Regions from separate parts of the Bacillus cihuensis genome, predicted to be linked through region 2. Evidence: riboswitches for the same ligand, from Rfam matches in the RefSeq annotation. Region 2 holds a riboswitch; each other region holds the start of a gene.

Region 1 (10,663 bases), on a different contig from region 2:
ACCATATGTTCCAATTCTATTAGCTATGAAATTGGGTGTATCCTTCGCTTCGACAACCCCTTTTCCAAGGACATCTTCACCAAACTGTTTCATAAATAAAAGCACTTCTGGATCCGTCATTTTTGTTGGAATGATTTCAAGCAGCTTTAAATAACGAGGAGGGTTGAAGAAATGAGTTCCTAAAAAATTCCTTTGAAAGTCTAACGAACGCCCTTTTGCCATAGCCTCAACCGAGATTCCAGATGTATTGGAACTGATGATGCTCCCTTGCTTCCTATACTGATCAACTTTTGCAAAAATTTCTTTTTTCACATGTAAATTTTCAACGACGACCTCAATAATCCAATCCACAGAGCCAAGTTTTTCTATGTCATCTTCAAAGTTACCTGCCTCAATTAGTGCGAGATTACTTTTTGAAGTAAGTGGGGCAGGCTTTTGTTTCAAGAGGTTTTGAATAGATGTACGGCTTAATCGGTTTCTAACCGCTTTATCTTCTAGTGACAATCCTTGTTTCTTTTCATCCTCAGAAAGCTCTCTGGGGACGATATCAAATATATAAGTTGGAATTCCTAAGTTAGCAAGGTGTGCAGCAATCCCTGAGCCCATAACCCCTGACCCTAAAACAGCGGCCTTTCTGATTTGTCGAACCAAGTTCATATCCCCCTTACTTAATTGTTTTGAATGAATACTCATTCATTTTTTCATTAAAAAAATACGCGACCTTTTTCTATCTTAAATATAGTTGATTTCAGAAAATTCCGCAATCATTATTGGCTAAAAACGCCACTTTTTCATTCAACAAATGGTGACATATTATTTCTCTAACCACAAAGACTAACGAGGTAGGAGGTGATTCGTAAATGGTTAAGCGTAAAGATAACCCATCAAAGGCTGCAGTAAGTGCAGCGAGCGTAAAAGGCAACGCAGGTCCTGGAGTAGAAGGACATGGACAAAACAAAGTGAACAGTACAAATAATCAATTTAAAAAATGAAGTTGTTCCTCACTATAGTATGTATTCCTTTTAATAGTGGTGTTCTTTAGAAGAACGATGAGGTGGGAGGAAATATGATGCAACAAAATATGCAAGGCAACCAGCCACAGAGCCAAACTCCTATCGGGGTTATGAAACAGCCACCCCAAATGGTTTCAACGAAAGATAGCCTTTATTTAAAAGATATGCTTTCTTGGAATTTACTTGCTATGAAGAAAGCTCATTTCTTCGCCGCTCAATGCCAAGATCAACAAGTCGTGCAAGCCTTGAATAAATATGGCCAAATGCATCAGCGCCATTATAACACCGTACTTGCACATCTTAATCCTGCTCAGCAAAATCAACAGTTCCAATAATCATGATGAAAGGAGATATACAATTTGCCCAATCAAAGTAAAGTGCAAAACCCTGAATCACCTATTCCAAAAACACCACAAATGAATGAACGTGACTTCGTAAATGATATGCTGAGTACAGAAAAATATTTAAAAAGTTCTTATGGAGTAGCATTAAATGAATTGAGCAATCAAACTATGTACCAGGATATTCAATCCATCTATACCGAAGTGGAAACAGCTCAAAGGGAACTTTATTACTTAATGTTTGAAAAAGGCTGGTATGCCCTGGAACAAGAAGACACGCAAAAAATCGGCCAAGCCTTTCAACAATTTAGCGGCTATAAAACGCAATTTCCTTATGGCCCTGGAATACAATAAAGTGAATCTCAATCAGTAGAGGGTTTGTTCATCGCCCACTGATTGTGTCGTCAAATCATATGCTTGCGTTTCGTTAAAGCGAGGCGACTGATGTAGGAACGTCTCCTAAGATTGCTCACATTTTGTGAGCAATGGGCGCCATTCCATCCTGTGATAATCCGACAAGCTTAGGATGGAATATGGCGTGGCGTAGATTGCCACAGAGTATTACAGCTTATGACAGACGGGTTAGCATCTTCAACTAGATTAGGCAGTTATCCTCCGCCTAAACCTTGTAGGTGCTGGTGCTGCCCCTTAATATAAAAGGAGAAGGCTAAGCCTTCTCCTTTTGTTCTCGATAATCATCGTTAAGTTTTTTTATTTCTTGAATCAGCTTAATCATATCTTGTTTTGCTTCTGGATAGGTGGCATTCCAATGTTTAGCAAGAGCAGGCATCGATTTAGCAATATACGAATAAAGTGCCCAGTATCGTACTTTTTCCTGAAGTTCAGGATCATTTTCACCAGTAAGAAGTTCCGTATATTTCTCAATTAAACCATCAAATTGCTCAGTAAATTGATTGTTCATATCAACACTCCTTTGCAAGTGATTTTTTTAAGAACCTACAAGTTAGCATTTGTGCTTTACTTATTTATCCGTAGAAAACATATATTTCTTATAATGATATCTAATACTAAAAATTAGACCCATCGCCATCATATTTCCCATCAGTGAACTCCCACCATAACTAATGAAGGGAAGCGGAATACCAGTAATCGGCAAAACACCAATAGTCATGCCAATGTTTTGAAATACGTGGAACGTAATCATACTAATTACCCCTACACAAATATACGTATAGAAGTTATTCTTCGTGTCCATCCCTGATTTCGTAATATGATAAATCAGCAAGAAGAACAAACTAACAACAATACTTGACCCAAAGAATCCGAATTCTTCCCCAATCACACTAAAGATGAAATCAGAATGGCTTTCTGGCAAGTACACTTCTCTGGCACCGATGCCACCTTCTAATGCTTTTCCTGTCGTTTGCCCTGATCCAATAGCAAGCAGTGATTTCGTTAATTGATATCCTGTTGAACTGGCGTAATTATAAGGGTCTAACCAGGAATAAATCCGTCCAAATTGATATTGCTTGACCCCTAAATATTTTTCTAAAATATCAGGATGCCAGAGAACAAAATATAATATTGTTCCAGCGACTACTGTACCGCCTGCAAAAATAGGTGTTAATATCTTCCACGAAACACCTGAAACAAAAATCACTCCAACTAAAATTGCAATTAATACAAGAGAAGTTCCTAAGTCAGGCTGCAACATAACTAGCATAATTGGTGCCATCGTTACTAGACCTAATTTCAACAACAGCCAGAAATCCGTTGAAAGCGTCTTAATTGGATTTCTTTCATGATGAGCGGACGCTACATTGGCAAGCGCTATGATCAAAAACGTCTTCATGAATTCGGAAGGCTGAATCGAACCTACATGTTTAATGACGAACCAACTCTTGGCCCCATTTATGTTAGGAGCTAACGTATCTGGGGCTATCACTAGCAAAAAAAGTAAAAAAAGTCCAAATCCATATAAATACCAAGTTATTTTCTTTAATTGATCTGAATCAATGGTAATAATAGCTGCAACAATACCTACACCAACCGCGTACCAAAATACTTGTTGTATCAAAAAGTTATTTACATATTGTCCAGATGTCTGTGCACTGTATATCGCAATACAGCTCGTAATAAATAGCAGAAATAGTATAAATGCTAATGTATAATCAATTCTGGATGAAAGTTTATTTTTTGATTCCATATTACTCTCCCCTAAGAAGGATTAAGGGAACTATGTTCAGTTGCATTTTGCGAAAATAATCCCTTTCTTACATCTATCCATTATACTGTATACCTACAAAATCACAACTATATCGTTTGTTGGATATCATCACCATATAATCAAAAATGGGCACCTATCCTATTTTGTTAAATGATAACTTACTTTTCAAAATTAAACATTGCTTATACTCTAGAAATACATTATACTACTATCATATTTAATTAAATATTCCCATTCACCGATGGGGTAGAGGCTGCAGCTTATAATAGTAAAGCGGACGAGATTCAATGAAATTCATGACTCCGTTTGAAAGGATAAGTTGCCGAAGTTTAGATAGATCATTGACTATCCAGGCTGGCGATGTTTCCGAATAGGAACATCACTGTCACGTTTATCAACGTGGAGAGCTATCTTCGGAAGGATTTAACGGACTTAAACAGCCGTCGATCTTTTTCGACTGCTGTTTTTTTATTTGCTCTTTAAAACTATTTAACCTTCCAAACAAAACCTGTATGACATGATAACAAAATGCCATCATTTACCATTTAGGATTAATCATATTCCACGCTACATTCATCTAATCCTAAATGGTGGCGGTGCGGAGCCGGATTTCGAGGTACTTTCTATACTAAAATTAGTATATGCGCTAAGCAGTTTGGCTATATTAGAAGGTTGCGGAACACTATCCCCGTGTCCTTCATACAAAAGGAGTGTATAAAATATTGGCGAATTCACCAGCTAACCCAACTCAATTAAAAAGGAGTCTTAAAGCACGCCACCTGATGATGATTTCTCTTGGAGGATCGATCGGTACAGGGATATTTTTAGCAAGTGGCGGCGCTATTCATACAGCAGGACCAGGAGGAGCACTGCTCGCCTATGCAGCTGTAGGGATCATGGTTTATTTCTTAATGACCAGTCTTGCCGAAATGGCGGCTTACATGCCAGTAGCTGGGTCATTCAAAGTGTATGCAACGAATTTTGTTGACCCAGCATTTGGTTTTGCCATCGGCTGGAACTATTGGTATAACTGGGCAATTACGATTGCAGCAGAGCTTGCTGCCGTTGTATTGATTATGAAATTTTGGTTCCCAGAAAGCCCTTCAATTATGTGGAGCGCACTTGCACTTGTGATTATGTTTGGCTTCAACTACCTGTCTGTTAAAGGCTTTGGTGAAGCAGAGTTTTGGTTTGCCCTTATTAAAGTTGTAACGGTCATTATCTTTATTATTACTGGATTTTTAATGATTTTCGGTATTATGGGTGGAGAATCTGTTGGCTTTACTAACTTCACAATCGAGGACGCACCGTTTAATGGCGGATTCTTCGCTATTCTCGGTATCTTCATGGCAGCTGGTTTTTCTTTTCAAGGTACAGAATTACTCGGAGTAGCTGCAGGAGAAAGTGAAGAGCCAGAAAAAAATATTCCAAAAGCCATTAGCACTGTATTTTGGCGGATCCTTCTGTTTTACATTTTATCTATTTTTGTCATCGGGATGATTCTTCCTTATACAGATGAACGATTATTAAGTGATGCGGTTTCCGTAAGTCCATTTACACTTGTATTTGAACGGGCAGGATTTGCCTTTGCTGCATCTGTCATGAATGCCATTATCTTAACATCTGTATTATCCGCAGGTAACTCAGGCATGTATGCCTCTACTCGTATGCTTTGGGATTTAGCACGCGATGGTAAAGCACCGAAATTCTTAGGTAAATTGGATAAAAGAGGCGTGCCAGTCAATGCCTTAATTGCAACTACTTTAGTTGGATCGCTTGCCTTCTTAACCACTTTCTTCGGAGATGGTGCAGTTTATATGTGGTTATTAAATGCTTCCGGTATGGCTGGTTTCGTTACATGGCTCGGTATTGCCATTAGTCATTACCGATTCCGTAAAGCTTATATTGCTCAAGGAAATGACGTTAAAAATCTTCCTTATCGGGCAAAATGGTTCCCATTAGGACCATTATTAGCACTATTTCTATGTATTTTCATTATATTAGGGCAAAACTATCAAGCCTTTACAGGAGGCGGGATCGATTGGAATGGAGTATTTGTTTCTTATATCGGTTTACCTCTTTTCTTAATCGTTTGGCTTGTCTATAAAGTTAAATACAAAACAAAATTAATTCCTTTAAAAGACTGTGATTTTGAAAGGGAATAAATAAAAAAGCAAGGTCAGACTCCACATGAGAGTCTGACCTTTTTTTAGGATAGCCTGTTCTAATAAATTGGCTCTGATAAACTTGCCTGTTGATTGCAACGAGAGGCGTTCGCTTTCCGCGGGCGGGTCCGGGAGCCTTCTCAGCGCTGCGCGACTGTGAGGTCTCCCTTTGATTCACTTTTCCCGTTGGAGTCCACACCTTCTGCTCCAATCAACATAATGTCAAAATCAACAATGAGCTTTAACATAGCCAATAAATTATGGTAAGGAATCTAATATGCTTTCCTCACGTAATCCGGAGATCAAAGCTATCCCCCTACAGTTAATGTGCAGACGGAAAAACTCGTTTCACTGTTTCAGTGAATTCATTGGCAAAACCAGAAATAGGATGGCCATTTCTTACATCATTCGAATAGCCTTGCATCCGATCAATAAAGTCAGGATTCGAGGACACGTACACATTTTCAATTGATGGATCAGCTGCTCTCACTTTATCTGCTATTTTCTCCTCTACATTCCGCGCTAACTCATTGCTTCCTTTATCCGATAGCTCAGCAGCAACATAGGCACTGTTTCCCATTACCATCACTGAAGAACTATTCACTTCTCGCAATTTATTGACTTCCATAGCAAGGTCGTTTCCTTCACGGATGTTATTATTATTAGTGTTGTTTCTTACATTATAGTTCCGGTTGTAGTTTCCATTGTTCTCATTGTAGTTTACATTATAGTTCCCGTCATAGTTCCCGTCATAATTCCGGTTAGGATTCATGTTTGGGTTATAACTTACATTTGTTGGGTTATCCACACCTTGTTTTTTAGTCCCCTGATTGGCATTGTTGGCTGTACACCCTCCAACAAATAGTGTTGCTATTATTCCGCCCGCAATGATTGCGTTCTTCATATCCATCACTCCTTTTTAGTTATTACAAATTTAGTGTTTGTAAGAGAAGATGAAATATGTAATAAACGAAATAAATAACCTGAAACAAATACTTCCATGTAAAACACTGGTCTTGTTACCTACATCGACCTTCTTTTTAAATTTACGCGTCGAAACCAAATTTTCGTTTATTTTGCAGTAAAATCATCTGCATAGACAAAAAAACAGGCAAGAAGAATCATCTTCCTGCCTGTTCCCTTATTCTCCAGATGGTTCTTGAGTAGGTGCTTCCACCGTATTATCCACCGGAGCTTCTTTACTTTCTTCGTTATTATAATTATAGTCAGAAGGTTTAATTGGTGTGAAACCCTTAGGCGTATAGAAACGCAATAAATCTCCATTCACAACCTTATCGGAGTACTGAAGTAATTTTTGCGCAAGCTGTTTTGTTGCATCAATTTCTTCTGTTTCTTCGATTAATTCCCCTGTATTGGTATCATAGTATTTCCCTTTAATTGAAGTGATAGTTGGTGTAACAAAATCTCCATTTCGGAATGGAACCAATTCGTGATGGTCTTTAGACAATAAATCTGTCCCAAATTGAACAAACTCTTTCGTATCAACACCTAATAAGTGCATAAGAGTAGGCATTAGATCAATTTGGCCTCCATACGTATGGTTGACTCCACCCTTGACACCTGGTGCATGAATCAATAAAGGTACACGTTGTAATTGTGCGTTTTCGAATTCCCCAACTTCAGTTCCAAGTACTTTGGACATAGCTCTCATATGGTTTTCTGAGATTCCATAATGGTCACCGTACATGACGATTACGGAATTATCATATAAACCGGATTCCTTTAAATAGGTAAAGAACTCCTTAAGTGCTTCATCCGCATATCTGGCTGTTTGGAAGTAATTATCAACTGATTTATCACCTGTTGTATGAGGTCCAATCGTTGTTAAGTCTTGATTTATCGAATACGGAAAATGGTGAGACACTGTGATAAACTTCGAATAAAATGGCTGTGGCAATTTATCAAGCATCGGGATTGATTCTTGATAGAAAGGCTTATCCATCAAGCCATAGCTCATTGTATCTTCTACATTCATATCATAATAGCTTGCATCGTAAAAACGATTAAACCCAAGCGCTTTATAAATCTTATCGCGGTTCCAGAATGTCTTATAGTTACCATGAAAAACAGCAGACGTATATCCTTTTTCCCCTAAAATAGCTGGTGCAGCTTGATACGTATTTTGATCATGTGTCGTAAATGCTGAACCTTGTGGCAAGCCGTACAATGAGTTCTCAAGCATAAACTCTGCATCAGATGTTTTACCTTGACCAACCTGATGGAAGAAATTATCAAAGTACATGAAGTCTGTGCTATGCGCTAATGAGTTTAAGAATGGTGTAACTTCTTCTCCATTAAGCTTGTAATCAATAAGGAAATTCTGCATCGATTCCAAATGGAGATAGATCACATTCTTGCCTTTTTCAGCACCGAAATATTCCGGATTTGGTTCAGCATACATCGCTTTTGTAAAATTAACAATTTCAGCGATGTCAGTACTGTTTGCCGTTGCTCGCTGTGCATATGTTTTCGTATTCTGTACAGCATCATATACCATGTAATTATACATACCTAAATATTTAACAATATAGTTACGGTCAAATGTTCTTGTGAGTAGTTGCGGACGGTCTTTTTCCGCTAATGCAAGGTTTACCGAGAAAATAGCAATCCCAGCAAGGAAAACCATAGCAACCGTACGGCGTTTTATTTTCATTTCACTCGGCTTAATTGCTTTAGAATAATACAAAGCAATTAATATGATTGTATCCAAGAAATACAAAATATCATACGGTTTGAATAACGCTAACACACTTGGACCTAAGTCTCCAAAGTTTGACGCTTGAGTAAGTGTTGGTAAAGTAATGAAGTCAGTAAAAGAACGATAATAAACGATGTTCGAGAACAAAATGGCAGATAAAATGAAATTTAACCGAATCACCCATTTATATGTTTTTTTCCCCTTTGCCAACAATGCGATCCCAAAAAATAGAACGGCTGAACTAATCGGGTTAATGAATAACAAAAATGATTGAAGTTTGTTATCTATTCCTAAATTAAATTCTACCTGATAGCCTATATATGTTTTAATCCAAAATAGTACTACTGCTATTATGAAGAAACTAAGAAGCCTAGTTTGTAAAATACTTCGACTTTTTTTAAGAAAATTATTCATGTTTCACCTCTATTAATCTAGTAATCTGAGCCTTGAACTATGAAGTAAATACTGATTATTTGTCCTGTTAAATCATTTGCTTTTGAGCATAAAATACATACTATCATTTTCGAACAATAAGTCAAGATAAGCTCTGTGATTATCCATTTATTACCACGGATGCCTATTGTAAAGAAATTGTAACAATTAAGCAAATCCATTGTAAGGTGCTTAATACTCATTATCATATGAACTCTGTTCAAAAATAATAACAGCTTATTATTTATCGCCAACACCATAACCATTACTATAACGGACTTTCACATGACATTCCATTAAATATCACTTTTTTTCATTTCCATATTTCCCAAGTATAAAGCCAAATTCAAGTCACTCCTTATTCCATAGTGATTCAAAAACGTTTACACTCCCTTTACAATATTCCAACAGAAAGAGGGTAAACTTCCATCACTTGGAATGTTGGATCCACAATTATTCTTTAAGCTGATCCTTTCATTATATCATAACCGTCTTGTTTTTTCCACTAAATTACAGAAGCAAACCGCAGGCCTCTATTAAACACTTCGACAAAGATCCGATATGACAACTGGCATTTGTCGAAGTTAGTCAGCATAATTTGTACAGTTTCGACAAGCATGAGGCATTTCACCATCGGAATGTTTGAGGTTGACTGCTCAGGAGATAGACAAACAAATTCTAAGCACTAAGAAAACTCAATTCATACCCAAAATAAAAAAACTAAGTCGGCCTTAAAAGCAAAGGGCCAAACCTGCAATACTACATACAGGATAAGGTGCGTATAAATACAATTACGCAATCCTGTATGTAGCCTACAAGGTCGACCCTTTTAAGGCTTCCTTAGTTTTTGTTTTTTAGAATTATTTTAGCCCTTCGGAAATTTCATTAACCATTTCCTGAACCGATTCAAGTCCACCGCCTGATAGGTACCAGTATGCAGGGTCTAAATAGACGATATTACCTTCTTTGAAAGCTTTTGTTCCTTTTACTAAATCGTTTTCTATCGTTGTTTTAGCAGCAGCACCATCTCCGGCAACTGCATCACGATCGACTACAAATAAGTAGTCAGGATTTTTTTCTACAATGTATTCAAAGCTAATGCTTTGTCCATGGGTTGAAACCTCTAATTGATCGTCCACTGCCTTAACACCAAACACATCATGAATAATTCCAAAACGTGAGTTTGGTCCATATGCACTTACTTTTCCACCGTTAGAAAGAACGATAAGACCAGTTTTTTCAGGATTCACAGTTGTTTTAAGTTCGTCAATGCTCTTTTCAACATTTACTAATTCTTTAGCGGCCTCGTCTTCTTTACCGAAGATTTCACCGAGTGTTGTAACGTTTTGTTCAAATGATTCCATGTATTTATTTGTATCTACACCCATATAAATAGTCGGTGCAATTTTTGACAATTCTTCATATGACTCTGATTGACGACCTGAGATAATAATTAAGTCTGGAGCAACTTCTGCTAATTTTTCAAAATCCGGTTCTTTCAATCCACCAGCATTTTCTGTAGTACCTTCATATTTATTTAAATAGTTAGGAAGTCCTTGATGTGGAACTGCTACAACACTTTCAACACCTAACTTATCTAGAGTATCAAGTGAACCCATGTCGAATACTGCAACTTTTTCAGGAAGGGTTGGCACAGTTGTTTCTCCGAGAAGATGCTTAACCGTGATCTCTTTACTTTCTGATTGAACTTCTTCTTTCTTAACTTCTTCTTTCGCATTCGCATTACTTTTTTCCTGTTTATCTGAACCGCATGCTACCATAAAAATAGCTAACATGGAGATCAA
Region 2 (10,663 bases):
TTTTTTTTCGTTTGTCCTCCATCTTCAAAAGGTATATTCTCTAAAAACTTGCTAACAAACATGTAATTTTGTATCAAATTCTTCTTGATCTTAATACTCTCACAAATCTTTTCTTGTAACTCTTCTCTTTATAGTCCAAACGAAAGGATCTGATCCCGCAACGACTATACACAGTATATAGTTAGTATTTTACTACTATATACTGTGTATAGAGTGCGAGGTCAGACCCTTATGAGATACCTTCTCACTCCTATATTAATAAAGTGAAACTTCAATCAGTGGGGGTTTTTCTTCATCCTCCACTGATTTTTAGTCCCGTTCTAGTGTCACTTATATCTCTGTTCCACTTTAATAAAGCGACACTACGAACTCAATTCAATGATTCACATTCTGTGGGCGCAAACTTACCTTTGAAAACCACAAAGGTAAGTTTCACTGTATCTCACCAATCGGGCTCTTATGGGCAGTTGTCCCCCACCTACGCTTCTTCGATTCCTCATAGCCTAGGTGGGGGCTTACTGCCCGTTAATACGGGATAAAGTGAAACTTTATTACAATGGATTTCCCATGTTAGTCGTATACTTCTGTAACAATACTTCAAAATTCTCTACTGAAACGGGAGGACTTAGAAGAAATCCCTGTATCTCATTGCATTTCAAATCCTTTAAAAACGAAAGTTGATTCTCATCTTCGACCCCTTCCGCTATCACATTAATATTTAAACTATGTGCCATTGAAATAATTGCCTTCACTATAGCTGCATCATCAGAGTCATACATGACATTACTCATGAATGATCGGTCAATTTTCAAATGATCAATAGGCATTTTTTTCAGAAACCCTAACGAACTGTACTTTGTACCAAAATCATCCATACTGATTTTAATTCCCATCGTTTTTAAATTGCGCAATACTTCAATAGAGTAGTCTACATCCATAGCGATGCTTTCTGTAATTTCAATAGTTAGTAAAGAAGGATTAAAATCCGCCTCGTCCAGTATTTCTTTTATAACAGAAATAATAGTAGGATTTTGAAACTGCAGAGCAGAAAAATTTACAGACAACTGGATTGAATCACTCTTTTGCCACTTTTTACACTGAATAACAGCGCTACGCAATACCCAATTGCCTAAAGGGACGATTAATCCTGTTTCTTCTGCTAACGGAATAAAGTGAACGGGTTGAATCATTCCCCGTTCTGGATGATTCCAGCGAACCAAGGCTTCTACACCAATTATTTCATTTGTATTGGTATTAAATTGCGGTTGATAATAAACTTCAAATTCATTTCGTTCTAAAGCTCTGCGCAATTCGGTCTCTAACTGTAACTGATGAGGAGTTCCCGGACCGCTAGCCGGTTGATAAAATGAAAAACCATTCTTCCCAGACTCTTTGGTTTTATACATCGCTGCATCGGCATTTTTTATTAGCGTTTCACTGTCTTTCCCATCTCTTGGATACATCGATATTCCAATACTAGTCGTAACAAAAACTTCATGATCTTCCAGGTTAAAAGGCTCTAATAAAGAATGAATGATTCGCTCTGCTGTATCGATAACATCTTGTTCAGAAGTATCATTAAGGATAATGGTAAACTCATCCCCGCCATTACGGGATACTACGTCCTCGTCATCCAAGCAGCCACTTAATCGATTAGCTACACCACATAACAGTAAATCTCCTAGTGCATGTCCCATTGAATCATTAATATTCTTAAAACGATCAAGATCTAAAAATGCTACAGCAACAGTGGAATGATGTTCTTTTGCCTCAATTAGAGATTGCTCAAGCTTTTTATGAAACATTCGACGATTGGGTAAACCCGTAAGTGTGTCATGATAAGCCATTTGCTTGATCGTTTTCTCTACATTTTTGAATTCCGTTATATCTCGGGCATAAACAGTATAGACAGGGAGTCCATCTTTTTTTATCCTTGTTATTGTCATCTCAACTGGAAATTCTTCACCACTTTTCCGAACACCAGTGACTTCAAACCGTTTATTAAGCATCCATTTTTCATTCGTTTGAATGAACGGCGTTGAAAATGACATATTTGACAAAGACGAATGCAAAAAAAGCTTCTTCTCCATGTTTTGTTCGATTATTTCCTGCCTTGAATATTCAAATATTTTTTCTACTGCTGGATTGCATTCTATGATGTTTCCCTGATGATTGATAATAATCACACAATCTAATACAGACTCAAGAATCGCTCCTTTAAAAGCGATTTCCTCATTTAATCTCTTGTCTAAAATAAAAGAACTAACAAGAACAATTCCTAGAATTATCACTGCACTAATCGCAACAAAAATAACAATTGTATCACTATCATGATTGGCTACTGTATGATTTCCTGGATTAAGATGGCTTAGAGTAAACGTTGCAGCCTCCATTCCTGTATAATGCATGCCAGCGATCGCTACTCCCATAATCCCCCCGCTAATGTATTTAGCTAGATTGTTTATACCTTTTTGGGCCTCTCGAAATTGAAACGCAAGCATCAATGCAATAATGGAAGCACCTATTGCAATCAAAATGGAAAGCGCAAATGGGTAAGGATGATACATAATATGAATACCTTCCATGGCCGCCATCCCTATATAGTGCATCCCGCTAATCCCTAATCCCATAAAGGTACCACCTATACATAATTTCGCCATGTTCATTTTCGGATGGCAAATAAAATACAGTCCACATAGCGATGCGACAATCGCAACAACAATCGATATGACAACTAAATAGACATTGTAATGAATAGGGACAGGCAATTTAAATGCTAGCATTGCAATAAAATGCATAGCCCAAATTCCAAACCCCATTGCGGTTGATCCACTAAACAGCCATGTATTTCTTTTCCATCCTTTTGAAAAATTCACTCGTCTTGCAAGATCTAGTGCAGTAAGTGAAGCCAAAAAGGCAATGATAAAAGAAAGAGCAACTACCGTTATATCATGGGTTCCGTGAATATGCTCCATTCATGTTGTACCTCCCGAATCCCTTAACTATTCCTAGGTTGATAGAGTTATTGTTTTACTTCGATCCAATAAGTGGTCTGCTATCTACGATACAAGAGATTTTATACACAAAGTTTTTTCTTGCAAGATGGTAACTTGGATCGTCGCCATAAAAGTTCACCCACATTTTTTCCAATTCCTCTTGCCGATACACTTCTAAGGGTTTGTACGCTTCATCCGCTTGTCGGTTTCGCTGTTTCTCTAGCAGTAATTCGTCGAAGTCTGAGCTATTAGATAAATGATTGGCGATGTTTTCAATCTCCGTACAAAATTCCTGCGCTGATTGTCCAAACGATTCATCTAGGAGTCCGATGGATACAGCTGTTGTCGTACTGATCGGTAAGCACTCTTCTGTTAATTCTATTGTCTTGTCATAACCGACACGTTTAGGAAGCAGATATGTCCAATATTCAGATCCGTATAACCCACCCATCTTTTTGTAATGCGGGTTAAGTACGATGCCTTGTCTGGCATATACATAGTCTGCTGCCAAAGCTAGTATTACCCCTCCAGCTCCAGCGTTCCCTTGCATTGCTGAAACAATTAATTTAGAGTCTGTCAGTAAAATCTCTCGTACTAAATCATCCTTCGCATGTATGTTTGCCCAAGATTCGTCTGCAGGACTTTCTGCATTTTCAATGGTATTCAAATGTATACCATTCGACCAGAAGTCATGTCCTCCCATTAACACAATTACCTTGATATCTATTTTTTTCGCTTCAACTAACGCATTTTTTAAGCGCATACATTGATCCGTACTCATAGCTCCATTATAAAAATTGAAATGCAAATACCCAACTTGTCCTTTTTGCTCATAATAGATTTCTCTAAAGGTTTGTCCTCCGTATGAATCGAATGGAGTGAGTGGTGCTTCTTTTATTCTATGTAATATATCTTCTAAGACCATTGTAGCGGGTAACTTAAATTCACCTTTTTTCTTTAGATGAGTAATCCACACAGCTCCATCCCCAGTGGCTCTGCAAATAGCTCCATCACGATATGCCAAGATTTCACCCGGTTCCCCCGTTAATCGATCTTCTTCATGTACGCCAAAAAGGTAATATTCTTCGCCACAGATTGTATCAAGTACACCCGGATTACTATCTGCTGCACGAATTTTACGTGCAATTACCTCTGTAGCTTCATGCCAATCTAATTTTCTATCCATCTGCTTCATTGTCGGACGAAGTGTTCCCTTAACTTCTTTTTTGCTATAATCAAGTGGTTCCGGGATAAAAGTTCCTAGTTCAACCTTTTCTATCACATCTAATAACCCTTTAATAGCTGCTTGTGTGACTTCATGACGATAGATGTTACTTTTAGTAGCTTTAGTCATGACAAAGTTTTGACTAGACCAAATGTCACCGGCATCCATTTCCGCATCCGCCTGAAGCAATGTAACTCCCCATTGTGTTTCGTCGTCCATAATCGCCCAATCCAAAGATGATGGCCCTCTATCTCCTTTGATTCCAGGGTGAACAATAATGCACACATGACTTCTCCATATTAATTCCGGAATAGCCGTTTTTAAGAAAGGAGCAATAATTAATTGAGGGCTAAATTGAGTAACAGCTTCTATCATTTGATCTTCACTGCCGGCTAATTGAACGAAAACCTCATGTCCCCGATCTGTGAGTTCTACAAAAGCTCTCTGACTAAGACTGTTGTGTGAGGTTGTGATAAACAAAATACGCATAGTAATATCTCTCCTTTATCAGAAATTATCTCTAGATTAAATAAAAATAACTGCATCTAGTGAACCAATACCCTGTTCACACGTTTTTAAAGTCCAATTTTTAATATACAAATTCATTTTCATAGAGCTTAGAGTATACTAAGCAGACTATATTTTTTGACACAAAAAAAGACTAACCATTCACTGAGTAGTCTTAAATTATTTTTCTATAAGCTATTTAAATGTCGAGTAAGTTTTATGGGGTGTAGCATCTTTAACAATGCACAAAACCCAATTAGAATGACATTTACTTCAATAGAACTTTTAGAAGATAACAAAGATTTTTGCACCCAGATGACTTAACTATTTCTGACTTAAACTCGTGTCTTTGCACCTACATATTTTAAAAATCTATCTTTTAAATTTTTAAAATAATAAGTAAATTCTACAATAAATTTACCATATCAATCCAATACAGTAAATGTTTTATAATGAAAATAACTAATAATTCAAAAAAGGGACATAGGTGAACTGTCCCATTAAACAAATCTATGAAATGAAATATTAACAGAACAATATCCCTTTCCTAATACTTTAGTCGTTACAAAGTGGTATACCTACTGATTTTAAGGCTTCAGCTATATCAGCTGAAATTTCAACTTTAACGGGTTTCCCCAAAATTGTATCGATTAAATAAAATTTACCTTTAATTTCCTTTATACATTTCACTACTTTCCCCTCCTTTACCTATGAAACTAATATTAGGTATTCTTAGATCCCTATCATCTTTATGCATAGCTTAGGGAAAGACGATGTCTCCCGTGATTCCATAATTTCATAACCTCTGTATGGATCATGTCCCGGTATTTTGCAGTCGTGGAAAAATCATACCTCCAGTCTTCTATTAAAATATCTTACTTTTATATTTGTATGGTATAAATTGAAATTCGAATGGGACAAAGTGTTATTTATCTAGAAGGAACATAGGGACAGTAAGTCCTATGCTAGTGATAAAAACAAAATGAAAAGGCATGAACTCAAGTAATAATACCGAGCTCATGCCTTACAAACTATCTATAAATAAAGTATTAATCTGACCAATTACAAATCGATAAGACTTGGAGGTAGCTTTCTAAATCCTTTTGTTGTAATAAGTGCATAGACAACCCCAATGGCCATCCATATAAAGCCTACTTTCAACGTCATTGGTGACAAATTAATAAATAGGTAGAAACAGATTAAGAAACCTAGGCCCGGAATTAATAAATAACGGACAAATTTCTTCTCTTTTTTACGGAAATAATAATACACAATGACTGATAAGTTAACAAACATAAAGCCAGTTAAACCGCCAAAGCTCATTAATTCGGCAACAAAATCGATTGATAAGAAAAGTGCTCCAGCAATACTAATGCTGCACATTAATAATATATTGTAGATAGGTGTTTTATATTTAGGATGTAAATGTGTAAAGAATTTTTTCGGCAGGACTTCATCACGTCCCATACTAAACATTAACCGTGAAGCACTTGCCTGACCTGTTAAACCAGCTGTAAAAGTTGATACGATAATCGCTACTGTATAGAGTGTTACAAGCACTGCACCACCTGCTACATTCGCTATATCAAATAATGCCGTATCGGCTGAGCTAAAGTTATTCACATCTGGCCATACTAGCTGAGCAATATACGCTTGCACGATAAATATAACCCCACCGATTAAACAAGAAAGAATGGCTGCTTTCCAAATATCATTTTTGGGATTCACCGATTCTTCCGATAATGTTGTAATCGAATCAAATCCTAAAAATGAGAAACATGCCATCGCTGCACCTGAAATGATTGCCGTCGTCACAAATGTTTCGTTATTAAAGAACGGAGTGATCGATACTAAAGCAGATGCACCGCCTTCTCCCATAATCGACTTTACACAAAAAATAACGAAGATGACAACAACAATTCCCATAAATAATACTAGAATTTGGTTCGTTTTTGCCGCCATTTCAATTCCAAGAATATTTATTACCGTAATAATCACAGCAATAATGAATACCCAAACCCAATATGGAATGGATGGAATTAATGCATTAGCATAGGAAGCACCAACCATAAAGACGATTAAAGGCACTAATACATAGTCCATAAACATGGCCCAACCGGCAAAAAATCCCAAATGCGGATTGATCGCACGTTGTGTATACGTATACGTTGACCCGGAAACTGGAAACGCTGCGGCCATCCTGCCATAGCTATATGCCGAAAACATCATCGCAACCATCGCGATTAAATAAGCTAACGGCAACATACCGCCAGTCGACTGTGCTGCATAACCATATATATAAGCAGGAGCTATTGGCGTCATAAAGGCGATGCCATAAATCACCAAGTCCTTCAGTGTTAGGACACGCTTAAAATGAGGAGCAGCACTGTCTTGATTTACATTACTTTGTCCTTGACTCATCTAAAAAGCTTCCTCTCTATTTTTGAACGACAGTAAGTTGTTCAATTTCCTCTGAAATGAATTGAATGGTTTCATCTGTGCTCATGACTTGGCAATAAATTTGATTCATGATCATGATTTCTGCATCATGTAATTGTTGTGTCGCTGCTGCACAAGCATCTTCTACTAAAATCACTTCAAAACCCGCATCTGCTAAGCTACGTACAGTTGAGGCAACACATTGGTCTGTTACAACACCAGTACAGACAACTGTTTCAATGCCCATGTTACGAAGTAAAAACTCATAGTTTGTACCACTTAAAACGCTATCTGTCGTTTTATTTACCACGATTTCATCTTCTAATGGTTTTAATTCATCTACCATTTCTGCACCCGGATCACCGATTGGTAATAAAATATTGTTCCAACCTGGACGACGTTGTACAGGAGAACGATCACGTCCATTCTTATGATGACAAGCAATCCGTCCGAAAGTTACTTCTAATTGATTGGCACGGAAAAAGTCTAATAGTTTTTTATTGTTTGGAATTGCTACGTTATCAATACGGTCATAGAAATATTCCCACTTATCGAACATTCCCTTTTCACGTGCAACTTGAGCATCTAGCCCATCACGGCTAATAAATTGATTCTGCATATCAACAACTAAAAGTGCAGTTTTTGCTGGGTCTAATTTCATTCTAGCTTCGCCAGTCGGAATAAATTCGTAATAAAGAGTTTGGTGTTTGTCCATAATCATTTCCTCCATAATAGCTTCATAAGCTATATTCATTTTTTTCAATACAAAATATTTGTGAGCCTCGTATCCTAACTTAAACGATGAAAAAGGTTCAGGTTCTCAAATTGTATTACCTTACGAAAGTGGTGGTGCGGAGCAAATATTTTTGAAGCCCCGCCCTTTTCCACAAAAAAAGAGATTCCCCTATATGCTAAAGGAATCTCTTAAAGGCAATAAAAAAAGACTATATACCTTCCGAGAAAGAACCCGGAAATCGATGTAGCCATTCCAAATTCCTCACCCTTTTATCTCATCTGAGAGATAGCACATCTTAATAAGTTGGGAAACTTATTAAGACAGTCCTGTAATTATTCATTACAGACCCAGCACATAATGGCGAGAACTCATTATATACTTCGGCGATATTTCCTTCTGCTTAGCTTCTTCGTCTTCTCGGACTCCACTAAGCACTAATAAATATCGCGCCTCTACCTCACAATCATAAAAAGCGAGGTGTATTGATTTACTGAAATTATTATATAATTATAAATATTACGATGTCAATTTAAAAATTTACCATTACTAACCTTAGAAATAAGCAAATTATTAAAAACGTTTACAAACAGAATAATATATTAACATAATTCAAATAACTCCAGTTCAAGATTTTCTTTTAAACAAACAAGATCCGCTTCAGAATAGCATAAAAACTCATTTGCGATTTATGATTGCAAATGAGTTTTGTATCACTAGCTAACATCTAGCTTGCTTTAAAAAAATGACTTGTATGAATTTTTTTACTTTAATTGTTTTGCTTAAGCATTGATATAAACCACCATCAGATCTCGTTTATTCAACTAAAGAAAACGATTAAAAATTGGAATATCTGCAACAGTCTCATATATTAAGATCTAAAGCCACGACATCACGTACTTTGCCGGTTAGCTTAGCACGCCGGGGACATAGAAACAGGAATCTGTCCCATTGGACATCTAAGAAAGGAAATATTTGAGGACGCTTTATTTACTAAAAAAAAATAAACTTACTATTAAAGAATTACACTCTTTAGTTCAACGGTGTGATATTTTCTTTTCTTTAAGTCTTTTACTTAATTCTTTAAAGTTTTGTATTACATCAGGCATTGATAATTTTTTTGCTAACATGCTCCCTTTCTGAATAGAGTCTGAGGCTTCGTCTAATAAATTTGCTTTTAGTTGAGCATCTGCAAGGCAATACCAATAAAACCACGCATCCATTTTTGAAATCTTAGCGTCAAAAAACCTTTTAATTTTAGGATAATATCTAGAATATAATTCTGCATTAAGAATCAACTTTTCACCATTCCATGTTAGTACATCCACAAAATAAGTATCAGCTATATACCGTTGCCAAACTGCTAAAGCTACTTTTTTATTTTCATTCAATAGGTCTAATTTATGATAAGGAACCTTAGCTATCATTTTAAATGAATGATCAGTCCACTTAAAAATTTCAAGTTGGTTTCCTGCTGAAGCACCAATTGTCCAACCGAATAAATATTCATTGATTCCATCACCAGTAATATCTGCGAAACCTGAAAAGTGCAACCCCACTGCTTCTCTTTCTGTCTCCCAAATTTTTATCCAACTTTTCTGCTCCTTTTTTAATAAAATGACCCCGTACTGAGAAGGCGATGGCTGGTCTTTTGCTTTTATTTCATATGTAATAATGATTTCTTTCTGGCCATCTTGGTTAAAGTCATATTGTTGAATTGGTTGTGTTGACAAAGGGTTTTCAGGACTTACCAGTAATGAGTTTGACGGTATAAACTCTTTAACTATTTGTATGAACTCTTTATTTTGTTCACTGTCAGCGTAAACAAATATCTGAGAAAGATTTAATATCCCGAATATCAGTATGAACAATAGTATTATTTTCTTCATCAACTTGCCCCCTTTAAACCGGCATTTAATGATATAGTTCCCTGATATTCACTTTTTATATTTGAACTATTTAGAAACGTACTATTAATCTCAACTGATGGATTGCTAGAAATACATGATTGGATGGACAAAAATACATTGAATCTTTTTACTTAAACTAACTCTGTTGATATTTGAATAAATCGAACACTTTTGTTCTATAATGGACGTAAAATAGGACGAGAGTGAGTTGTTAAGAATGGCATTGAAGGACATCATCCTAGATATACAGCAGATCAATACCGCCTGAAAGAGTTCTTTGCTAAATCTTTATCTTCCTAAGAGTGGTTTCATAATCTGGTAGATAAACATCAAGAGTTAGCACTTACAGATACTGCTCACGTATTTAGTGTGTTTAGAAAAGAAGATGGAACACATTTAGGAATGGTTGATTTTTCAACCTTGCAAGAGATGATTTCCAATGGGGAAGGATAGGATATACCATCCATAATCAGTATTGGAAAAAAGGTTACGGCAAAGAAGCAGTAAAAGAAGCTCTTAACATTGCGTTTCAACATTTGAAATTCCGTATAGTAGCTCATATTAACATTGATAATATACCTTCTATAAAATTAGCAGAAGGTATAGGTATGGAATTCGAATGTATTCGGAAAGGTTTTATAGACGAATATGATGAGTGGACAGACCACTTAATTTATTACAAGAACTCAAAGTAATTTTCCAACAATCGGGAGATTTAATTAAACAAGGGGACTCCGTTTTTGGGAGTTCCCTATATTTATTATAAAAATCAACATTATTCTTTAACAAGGTTTCTTCTTAAGTCTTTTTTTCTTCACTTTTCCTTTTAAAAAGGCTGTTTTCACATACTTTG
Region 3 (10,663 bases), on a different contig from region 2:
AAGCTGAAATGAGTTTAACTCAGTAATTTCAATCGTTCCGCCACCGATTGAGATGCCAACAATCTCTACTTTTTTCGTTTCATCAAACAATTGTATTTTTACAGTATTAGGGTGGTCTGTAACGGTTTCTTCAACTGTGAATATGACCTCCATGCCCCATTCTTCTGCTAAGTTCAAAGATGTGGGGATTCGCTGATCATCGGTATCAAAATTTAATATTCCACCAACAACAGCAACATCTGTTCCATGGCCTTTATACGTTTTGGCGAAAGAACCATAGAATGAGATAATTGCTTTTTGCGGCTGTTTTCCTAACAGTGTACGAGCAACCCTACCAATTCGCGCAGCTCCGGCAGTGTGAGAACTAGAAGGCCCAATCATCACCGGACCAATAATATCAAAAGCAGATCTATACTTCATGGCACATAGCCCCTTCATCATTCATATAGAATCATTCAGTCGCTTCCTTCAGACTAAATGATAGCGTTTTCAAAATTCCGTTATTATATTTTTATGCCGCTTGATTTTCTTCTTTTGTTCTAATTTGAGAAACCGTTCTTATTTTGAAATTTTTAAATAGTAGAGAGCCAAGGAAACCTGCAGTTGCACCTGTAGCAGCACAAATCAGTGCGGTAATTGTAACTTTCATCGGATCATTAAACCCATACATAACAGCGAGGCCCGCAATCGGCGTTGCCGTACCCGTTGCATTGTTTACTAACCCAAACATCGATACAACAACCCCAGCAGCAGCTCCGCCGATAAAGTTCGTTATATAAACCGGAATTGGATTAGCTGAAATAATATCTGCCTGTGTTAGCGGTTCAATCGCTACAGCAATTGTCGTTCTTCTGTCCCCAAACTTCAAACGGTCGAATAAAACAAAATTCATAAAAGAAGAGCCAAATACAGCCAATGCCCCAATCGCCATCGGCAGACCGGTTAACCCAAGCATTGCAGTTAAGGCCATAGAGCTTAAAGGTGCAGTTGCTACAACCGTAATAACTCCTCCAAGAATAATCCCCATCAAGATTGGATTGCTGTTTGCTGTTTCGGTAATAATTCCACCAATATTCAATAATGTTGCATCCACTATTGGGTTCACCGTAACGGCAATGAAACGTACAAGAGGTGCTGCTATAATAATTGTTACGATCAGATCTAGACCTGCTGGTACTTTTTTCTCAATCACTAATACGAGGAAAGCGACTATATAGCCAGCGAAAAATCCCGGAAGTAATCCCAAACCAGCACAAGAAACGCCAAGTAACAAAGCATATACAGGAGAAACCCCTAATGCAAGAGCAACTAGAGCAGCCGCAGCAACACCGCCCATACTTCCAGCAGCATCTCCTACCTCCCCAAGAAAGGCAAAATTCAATAAATCGCCTCCGACATATCTCTGAAATGCCTCAACAAGAAATGCAGCCACTGCAGCATTAGCGAGCGCTCCCATCGCTTTCATACCTTTTGGAGCTTTAAAACTAAAAAATGAAAACAACCCTAGCACCAATAATAATAGTGCTGTTCCTTTAATAATTTCCATCTGCTGTTCCCCCTCGGTGTACGATTCATAGATTAATAATAGCTGTTACATACATTCTTCTCATGAATTTTTATTTTACTAACATAGTAAAATAAAAATGAAAGCCCTTTCAAAATCATGTTCATCATATCATATGAATTCATAGATTTACACTACTTTTTTGAATTCATTAAATATAACACTATTCAAAATATTATATATTCAAATAACATTATACTTGATGCAAGCGAAAGTATAAGTCCCTTTTGGGTAAGAATAAGGGGCTGACCTCGCACTCTATACACAGTTTTAAAACTACTTGTATATGTGATTGCGGGGACTGACCCTCTCGTTTAGAAATAATCTAGACTAGATCGACTTATTAAAACGTGCCCATCTTCTGTTTCATCTCCTCTGTCCATGCCACTGATTTTCCGGTTTTCTTACTGATTTGAACAATCGTACCACGACCTGTAAAGCACACTTTCCCTTCCTTCGTCCCCATATAATGAAGATCAACGGATGAATTTCCAATTCGTGTTGCTTTGACGTGAACATCTATGTCATCATCGAAAAACAATTGCTCGACAAAGTCACATTGTAGATCGGCGACAACAGGGATTTCCTTTGCCCCCTCGCCTAACCAATATTGCATAAAGCCGATCCTCTTAAAATATTCAATTCTAGCTACTTCAAAATACGTAAACGGAACCGAATTATTTACATGTCCAAACATGTCTGTCTCCGAAAAACGGACTTTAACCCGATGTTTAAATTGAAAGGATGATGCCCACTCCGTCATATTCTCAATATATCGTATTCTACTCATCCTGTTCACTCCCTTTCTCCCGCATTAACGGGCTTTATCCCCATCTACACTTCTTCCTGAAGTTTCACTTTATGAATGATTATTCATTCATATTATCTTTAAACATATTATTTTGAAAAGAATAAAGGATTCAATCCTTCTTTTCTTTTTTAATAATAACGTCACCTGTAACGATATCTTTTTCTTGTTTTTTTATGGAAAGGATTGCTGCCTGGCCGTCACTAGGTGAACCATCCGAGAAATACATCGGAAAAAGCGAAAAAAACATAATATAAAAAGAAAAATAAATAAATTGGTACCAAAAAATAGAATTATTTAATATATCTACAAATATAAGTCCATTGATAATAAATATGCTGATTAAATTGAACAGCGCTCCACCTAAATAAATCATCACACTTTTAAAAGGGTGATTGACTTGTAATTTATCAAACTCACAGTGTCCATTCCAAAAGTAATATTTTTTTATATCCATTTTCAAGATCGAAAATAATTTATTCCCGCAACCGAGTGTAAGCTTTTTCCCTTTACCACCGAATATTGCAGCACAGAATAGGTGTCCACTTAAATGAATAAACGTGACCATCGGCATGATGAGAAAAAAAGAAAAAATGAACTTGGTAACATCTGCTAAATCAAACAAACTATTACCTCCTACAGCGCAAGCCTTTCTTTTTGTTGTACTACTCTCTACCCAGTGCCAATCGTAAATAACTGGAAATTTTTCCTTGTCTGTTTTTGACGCATAAGTGGGAATTCAGAAATCTCCATAATGGGGATGCCCCCAAAAGTAAAGGGTCTAACCCCGCAACAACTAAATACAGTAAACGTGCCTAAGACACTATATACTGATTTAGAGTGCGAGGTCAGACCCTTATGAGACACCTCATTATTAGACTTGATCGCTCCCGAAGAAGTTACGGAATGATTGAAGTGTTGTATCACGGTTTAATGCAGCGATTGACGTAGTCAGTGGGATACCTTTCGGGCAAGATTGTACACAGTTTTGTGAGTTCCCACAGTTTGCTAGGCCTCCGTCTCCCATAATTGCATTCAAACGATCTGAACGGTTCATTTCTCCAGTTGGATGGGCATTGAATAGACGTACTTGTGAAAGTGCTGATGGTCCAATGAAGTCGGATGAACTGTTCACATTCGGGCAAGCTTCCAGGCATACACCACAAGTCATACATTTAGAAAGTTCGTACGCCCATTGACGTTTCTTTTCTGGCATACGAGGACCTGGTCCAAGATTATACGTTCCATCGATTGGAATCCATGCTTTTACTTTTTTCAATGAATCGAACATACGGCTACGATCCACCTGTAAGTCGCGAACTACAGGGAATGTGCGCATAGGGCTTAAGCGAATCGGTTGTTCTAATTGGTCGATAAGTGCTGTACAAGACTGTCTTGGCTTGCCATTGATCACCATTGAACAAGCTCCGCAGACTTCTTCCAAGCAGTTCATGTCCCAAGCAATCGGTGTTGTTGTTTTTCCGTCTACTGTTACCGGGTTACGGCGGATTTCCATCAGTGCAGAAATGACGTTCATATTTGGACGATACTCTAATTCAAAAGTCTCTGTATATGGAGCTGAATCTGGAGTATCTTGTCTAGATATTTCAAAACGTACTGTTTTTGTCTTAGTCTCAGCCATTGTTTTCTCCCCCTCTTTTTAATGTGTTGTCGTATAGTCGCGTTTACGAGGTGCAATTAACGAAACATCAATATCTTCGTAATAGAATTCAGGAGCTGAATTTGGTCCAGTAAACTTAGCCATTGTTGTTTTCATGAATTCTTCATCGTTACGTTCCGGGAAGTCCGGTTTATAATGAGCTCCGCGACTTTCGTTACGATTAAGAGCACCTATTGTAATGACGCGAGCTAATTGGAGCATGTTTTGTAATTGTCTCGTGAAAGAAGCTCCTTGGTTGCTCCATTTTGCTGTATCTAGGATATTAATGTTTTTATACCGTTCCATTAACTCGAGAATCTTCGCATCTGTTGCTTGTAATCGATCGTTATGACGTACTACAGTTACGTTATTTGTCATCCATTCGCCAAGCTCTTTGTGTATAACATAGGCATTTTCTGTTCCATTAAGCGACATAATGCCATCCCATTTTTCTTGTTCTTGCTTCACATAACCATCGAATAAAGAAGATGGTAGAGATTCGCTTGTTTTCTCAAGACCAGAAATATATTTAACAGCATTTGGCCCTGCTACCATTCCACCGTAAATAGCGGAAAGAAGAGAGTTAGCACCTAGACGGTTGCCACCATGCTGTGAATAATCACACTCACCTGCAGCGAATAAGCCTTTAATATTGGTCATTTGATCATAATCTACCCATAGTCCGCCCATTGAATAGTGAACAGCCGGGAAGATTTTCATTGGCACTTTACGTGGATCTTCACCCATGAATTTTTCATAGATTTCAATGATTCCACCAAGTTTAATATCCAATTCTTTCGGATCTTTATGAGAGAGATCCAGATAAACCATGTTTTCGCCATTAATACCGAGCTTCATGTTTACGCACACATCGAAAATCTCACGCGTTGCAATATCACGCGGTACAAGGTTTCCGTATGCCGGATATTTCTCTTCTAAGAAATACCACGGTTTTCCATCTTTATACGTCCAAACGCGTCCGCCTTCTCCACGAGCTGATTCTGACATTAATCGAAGTTTATCATCTCCAGGTAGTGCAGTTGGATGGATTTGAATGAATTCTCCATTCGAATAAATCGCGCCTTGTTGATAAACAATAGAAGCCGCTGATCCTGTATTGATCATTGAATTCGTTGATTTACCAAAGATGATCCCTGGTCCACCGGTTGCCATAATGACAGCATCGCCTGGGAACGCTTTTATTTCCATTGTTTTTAAGTCTTGGCCAACAATCCCGCGCGCTACTTGTTCTTCGTCTATAACAGCCCCGAGGAATTCCCAGCCTTCATATTTCGTAACAAGTCCTTCTACCTCATAGCGACGAACTTGTTCGTCTAATGCATATAGCAATTGCTGTCCGGTTGTCGCCCCAGCAAATGCTGTACGGTGATGCTGTGTTCCACCGAAGCGACGGAAATCTAGTAAACCTTCAGGTGTACGGTTGAACATAACACCCATCCGGTCGAACATATGAATAATTGATGGTGCCGCTTCACACATTGCTTTAACTGGCGGTTGGTTCGCTAAGAAATCGCCGCCGTAAACCGTATCATCAAAGTGAATCAATGGGGAGTCCCCTTCACCTTTTGTATTTACCGCTCCATTTATGCCACCTTGAGCACAAACAGAGTGCGAGCGTTTAACAGGAACTAAAGAGAATAAATCTACCTGTTGTCCATGCTCAGCCGCTTTAATCGTAGCCATTAATCCAGCTAGACCTCCACCGACGACAATAATTTTACCTTTACCCATTATTGCTCACTCCCTCATATCCGTTCAAAACTTGTTAGCTTGCACTGATTGATTCTAACCCCTTATACGAAAGCAAAAATTGCACGTAGCCCAATATAGCTAAGGACTAGGAATATTACCAACGTTATATAAGTCATGACCTTTTGCGATTTAGGTGAAACGGTTAACCCCCAGCTTACTGAGAATGACCAAAGACCATTAGCGAAATGGAAAACAGTTGAAATAAGACCTACAATATAAAAAGCAATCATGAATGGGCTTGAAAAAATCGTTGCCATCATGTCAAAGTTTACTTCAGCGCCAAGTGCCGCTTGAATTCTTGTTGTATACACATGCCAAATAAGAAAGATTAACGTTATAATTCCTGATGCCCTCTGTAAAAAGAACATCCAGTTACGGAAAAAACTAAATCTCCCTAAATTGTTTTTAGCTGTAAAGGCGATGTAAATCCCATAAACAGCATGGAAAATCAACGGTAAATAAATGACAACAAATTCTACGACAATCTTGATCGGCGTGAATTCAATTAAGTGAACCGCTGCATTGAAGGTGTCCGCTCCTTTTGTTGCCATATAGTTGACTGTTAAATGAAAGATTAAAAACAGTCCAATCGGAACTACCCCAAGAAGTGAATGAAGCCTACGATTCCCAAACTCTCGATTTTGCGCCACAAAGTGCCCCCCCTTAATTTGTGAAAACTCTCGCAAAGATAAATTCAATTCTCCCTTACCCCTGCATTTACTAAATGTATGAAACTATTTAACAATCCTCTGACATGTCCATTTTACCCCTGTCTGATAATTGCGTCAAGAAAACGGATACAAGATTTCTTTTTTTAAAATAGAATTATTTTACTAGTCTAAAGCGAATTAAATTAGTAACTAAAAATAGTATGTTACCTTATTCCCTTAAGAAAAATCCCAGAAAACGTCATTTATCCAACAATTTAATTTAGGATTTTGCTATAAAAAATTAATGCTTCAATTCTTAAAACGTATATAATAGTTGTATAGAAAGTGGGGAATACGATGGAAAAAGATGCTCAGGCTCTACAAGAAATATCTGACAATACTGAAATGAATATCCCGATTTTTGGCTATGAATTAATTAGAGAAATATTATTAAATGATATTTTAGGCAAAGATTCTCCCCATGTTCTATATTGGGCTGGAAAACAGTTGGCAAGGAAATTTCCGCTTCACAACATAGATGAAATCATTGACTTTTTCTCTAGTGCCGGCTGGGGGGACTTGACATTTGTCAAACAATCTAAAGATGAACTTGAAATGGCATTAACCGGTATAATGGTTGAAAGACGGTTTAAATTGAACACGGAGTGTCACTTTCAACTAGAGACTGGATTTCTCGCTGAACAAATCAGCCTCCAAAAAAAGTTCACAGCAGAAGGCGCTGAAGAATCGAAACGGCGTGCTGGAAGAGTGACGATATTGGTAAAATTAGATTTAAAAGACCCGATTGAGTAGATAAGAAGAAAAGAGGATCGTTAGGCCATGCTTTGCATAGGTTTAACGATCCTCTACTCATTTTTTACGCTCTAACTACTACTCTTTCATCAAGCTGAAATTTGACATGCAATGTCTCAACAGCCCGCACCATCTCTTTGTCTGGGATGACTGTAGAAACTTTGATTTCAGAAGTACTAACCATTTTCACTTGGATGCCTGCATCGGCAAGAATCGCAAACATTTCCGCCGCAACTCCTGGATTAGAAACCATTCCAGAACCGACGATACTCACTTTCGCTAAATCACTTTCCGTTTCGATTCTTTCAAACTGTAATTCTTTTTTATTGCTTTCTAAAACATTTAACACTTCACTTACGTCTTTTGTTTTAATGGAGAATGTTAAATTCGTCGTACCTGTATCTGTTATGCTTTGGATAATGATGTCTACATTTAAGTGCTGCTTTGCAAGTGTTGTGAAAATGGTAGATAATGAAGTTAACCTTCCAGTCAGTCCAAAAATGCTTACCCTTGTAATACTGTCTTCAAATGCGATCCCTCTAACAATTAAATTCTCTTCCATCGTGACTTCCTCCTCAATGATTGTTCCTTGTTCTTGTTCTATGCTTGATCGTACGACTAGTGGTATTCCATAATTTTTCGCAAATTCTACGGCTCGTGGGTGAAGGACGCCCGCCCCAAGGTTCGCTAATTCAAGCATTTCATCATAAGAGATCGATTGTAATTTCCTAGCTGATTTTACATAACGAGGATCTGTTGTGAACACACCAGTTACATCTGTATAGATATCACAGCGATCTGCTTTTAAAGCTGCAGCTAGTGCAACAGCGGTCGTATCGGAACCACCGCGACCTAATGTCATAATTTCACCGATCGCATCAATTCCTTGGAAGCCCGCTACGACTACGATTTTCCCGGCCGATAGCTGTTCTTGAACCCGGTTCGTATCAATATCCAATATTCGTGCATTCCCATGAATCGATTCAGCTTTAATCCCAGCTTGCCAGCCCGTATAAGAAATGGCATCATACCCCTGTTCAAGTAAAGCCATCGTAAGAAATGAAATCGTTACTTGTTCTCCTGTTGATAACAGCATATCCATTTCCCGTTTGCTCGGAGTACTGCTGATTTCATTCGCCATCGTTACGAGCTCATCAGTCGTTTTACCCATTGCCGACACAACGACAACAACCTCATTCCCCAAAGCTGCTTCTTCAATGACACGCGTTGCTATATGTTTGATTTTTTCAATATTTCCTACTGATGTACCGCCAAATTTCTGTACGATTAATCCCACTTTGTTACACCCTTTCCAGCTGTTTTTTCCCAACAAAAAAAGCAATGAGAATTATCTCATTGCTGTGGTAACGTATCCTAGACATACGAATATCACAGTGAGATAGCCCTCCAGAACAAAATCGCTCTGACAATCTGCCATTTATTCAATGTCAGACCAGCTAATCAAGCTATGAGACTTGATTGCTTCGGCGACTTCCCCTTTCAAGACTTTTCACAGAAGCTCATCCTTCTCCAAGTCTTTACTAATGAAACTCGCACCTCTATCAACACTTTAAATAGTTAAAGGTCATATAAAATTATCTGTAGTATAGCACACCCAATTTCGAACAGCAAGATTATTCTTGCAATTTCTTCACAAGCTCCTCAGCAACAGGTCGTGGAATACCTGCTGCTTGTACTTCTTCTACCGTTGCTTCTCGCATTTTCTTTACCGAGCCAAAATGCTTCAAAAGTTGTTTTTTTCGTTTCTCGCCGATGCCATCAATCTCATCAAGCATAGATTGAAAAGCATTTTTCCCACGCAGTTGACGGTGAAAACTGATGGCAAACCGATGCACTTCATCTTGAATCCGTTGCAACAGATAAAATTCCTGACTTCTATGGTCAAGCGGAACAATCTCAAGTGGATTGCCAATCATCAGTTCAGATGTTCGGTGCTTCTCATCTTTTACTAAACCTGAGAGCGGAATATCTAGACCGAGTTCATTTTCCAGAATATCTCTCACCGCTTCAACATGTCCTTTACCACCATCAATTATGATTAAATCTGGTAGCGGCAGTCCTTCTTTTAATACTCTTGAATAGCGGCGGCGAACTACCTCACGCATCGACTCGTAATCATCGGGGCCTTTAACCGTTTTAATCTTGTATTTACGGTATTCCTTTTTTTCAGGCTTGCCATCAATAAAAACGACAAGCGCAGAAACAGGATCCGTACCTTGAATATTTGAATTATCGAACGCTTCGATTCTGTGTGGTGTATAAACACCTAGTTTTTGACCTAGCGTCTCTACTGCTTTAATCGTGCGCTCCTCATCCCGATCAATCAAAGCGAATTTTTCCAAAAGCGCAATGCTCGCATTTTTATTAGCAAGTTTAAGCAGCTCTCTCTTTTGACCAATTTTTGGATTAATAATTTTAACTTGTAATAATTGCTCAGCTAATTGTAAGTCGACTGTTTCAGGCAGAAAAATTTCTTTTGGCTTGAAATGATTTGCCTTTGAATAAAATTGCCCTAAATAGGTTAACAATTCTTGATCGGGTTCATCATAAATCGGAAATAACGAGACATCACGTTCAATCAATTTACCTTGACGAACAAAGAATACTTGGACACACATCCAGCCTTTATCATATGCATAGCCAAACACATCACGGTCGGTATAGTCATTGGACATCATTTTTTGCTTTTCCATCGTCACTTCTATATGGGCAATTTTATCTCGATATTCTTTAGCTCGTTCAAAATCTAGTGCTTCAGCTGCCTCATGCATTTGAACAGACAACTCATTTTTAATTTCTTTATAACCGCCATTTAAAAATCGTGTAATTTCATTCATCATCGTTTTGTATTCTTCCTGTGGCACCTCTTTCACACACGGTGCGAGACATTGGCCAAGGTGATAGTATAAGCACACACGATCAGGCAATGTATTACATTTTCTAAGCGGATATATTCGGTCAAGGAGCTTTTTCGTTTCATTAGCCGCAATGACATTCGGATAAGGACCGAAATATTTACCTTGATCTTTTTTCACTTTTCTTGTGATAATTAAGCGCGGATGACGTTCATTCGTCAGTTTGATGAACGGATACGTTTTATCGTCCTTCAACATGATATTATATTTTGGGTCATGTTTTTTGATTAAGTTTAATTCCAATATAAGCGCTTCGATATCTGATGATGTGACAATATATTCGAAGTCTTCAATTTCATTGACGAGTCTTAGCGTTTTGCCGTCATGGGTGCCGGTAAAATACGATCGAACCCGATTTTTCAGCACTTTTGCTTTGCCGACATATATAATGGTTCCCTGGCGATCTTTCATCAAGTAACAGCCGGGCTGATCAGGAAGCAGGGCAAGCTTGTCCTTCAT

Evidence for each region. A riboswitch is a leader RNA that binds a small molecule or an ion and turns the genes downstream of it on or off. The one in region 2 is predicted to bind lysine.
Region 1: it holds a riboswitch for lysine, as region 2 does, so the genes downstream of both, V179_RS0123695 (amino acid permease) here and V179_RS0102160 (cysteine hydrolase family protein) in region 2, are expected to answer to the same signal.
Region 3: it holds a riboswitch for lysine, as region 2 does, so the genes downstream of both, V179_RS0114795 (aspartate kinase) here and V179_RS0102160 (cysteine hydrolase family protein) in region 2, are expected to answer to the same signal.

What each region holds. Positions count from the first base shown of each region.
Region 1 is NZ_KI632498.1:383,569-394,231, reverse strand. It holds gene V179_RS0123725 (3-hydroxyacyl-CoA dehydrogenase/enoyl-CoA hydratase family protein) at 1-657, opposite strand, end outside; gene V179_RS30310 (YuzL family protein) at 861-992, shown strand; gene V179_RS0123715 (hypothetical protein) at 1,067-1,348, shown strand; gene V179_RS0123710 (spore coat protein) at 1,430-1,708, shown strand; gene V179_RS0123705 (YusU family protein) at 2,022-2,276, opposite strand; gene V179_RS0123700 (FtsW/RodA/SpoVE family cell cycle protein) at 2,337-3,521, opposite strand; lysine riboswitch at 3,782-3,960, shown strand; gene V179_RS0123695 (amino acid permease) at 4,265-5,707, shown strand; gene V179_RS0123685 (YhcN/YlaJ family sporulation lipoprotein) at 6,030-6,611, opposite strand; gene V179_RS0123680 (LTA synthase family protein) at 6,849-8,840, opposite strand; gene V179_RS0123675 (siderophore ABC transporter substrate-binding protein) at 9,719-10,663, opposite strand, start outside.
Region 2 is NZ_AYSD01000010.1:486,417-497,079, reverse strand. It holds gene V179_RS0102180 (bifunctional diguanylate cyclase/phosphodiesterase) at 552-2,975, opposite strand; gene V179_RS26870 (hydrogenase maturation protein) at 3,031-4,710, opposite strand; gene V179_RS31935 (hypothetical protein) at 5,284-5,418, opposite strand; gene V179_RS26865 (APC family permease) at 5,791-7,149, opposite strand; gene V179_RS0102160 (cysteine hydrolase family protein) at 7,166-7,882, opposite strand; lysine riboswitch at 8,182-8,366, opposite strand; gene V179_RS0102155 (hypothetical protein) at 8,938-9,789, opposite strand; partial or broken gene V179_RS29520 (GNAT family N-acetyltransferase) at 10,111-10,505, shown strand.
Region 3 is NZ_KI632495.1:1,869,909-1,880,571, forward strand. It holds gene sdaAB (L-serine ammonia-lyase, iron-sulfur-dependent subunit beta) at 1-420, opposite strand, end outside; gene V179_RS0114755 (PTS sugar transporter subunit IIC) at 512-1,546, opposite strand; gene V179_RS0114760 (acyl-CoA thioesterase) at 1,908-2,354, opposite strand; gene V179_RS28025 (hypothetical protein) at 2,485-2,997, opposite strand; gene sdhB (succinate dehydrogenase iron-sulfur subunit) at 3,247-4,014, opposite strand; gene sdhA (succinate dehydrogenase flavoprotein subunit) at 4,033-5,784, opposite strand; gene V179_RS0114785 (succinate dehydrogenase cytochrome b558 subunit) at 5,847-6,455, opposite strand; gene V179_RS0114790 (YslB family protein) at 6,813-7,268, shown strand; gene V179_RS0114795 (aspartate kinase) at 7,333-8,565, opposite strand; lysine riboswitch at 8,661-8,838, opposite strand; gene uvrC (excinuclease ABC subunit UvrC) at 8,903-10,663, opposite strand, start outside.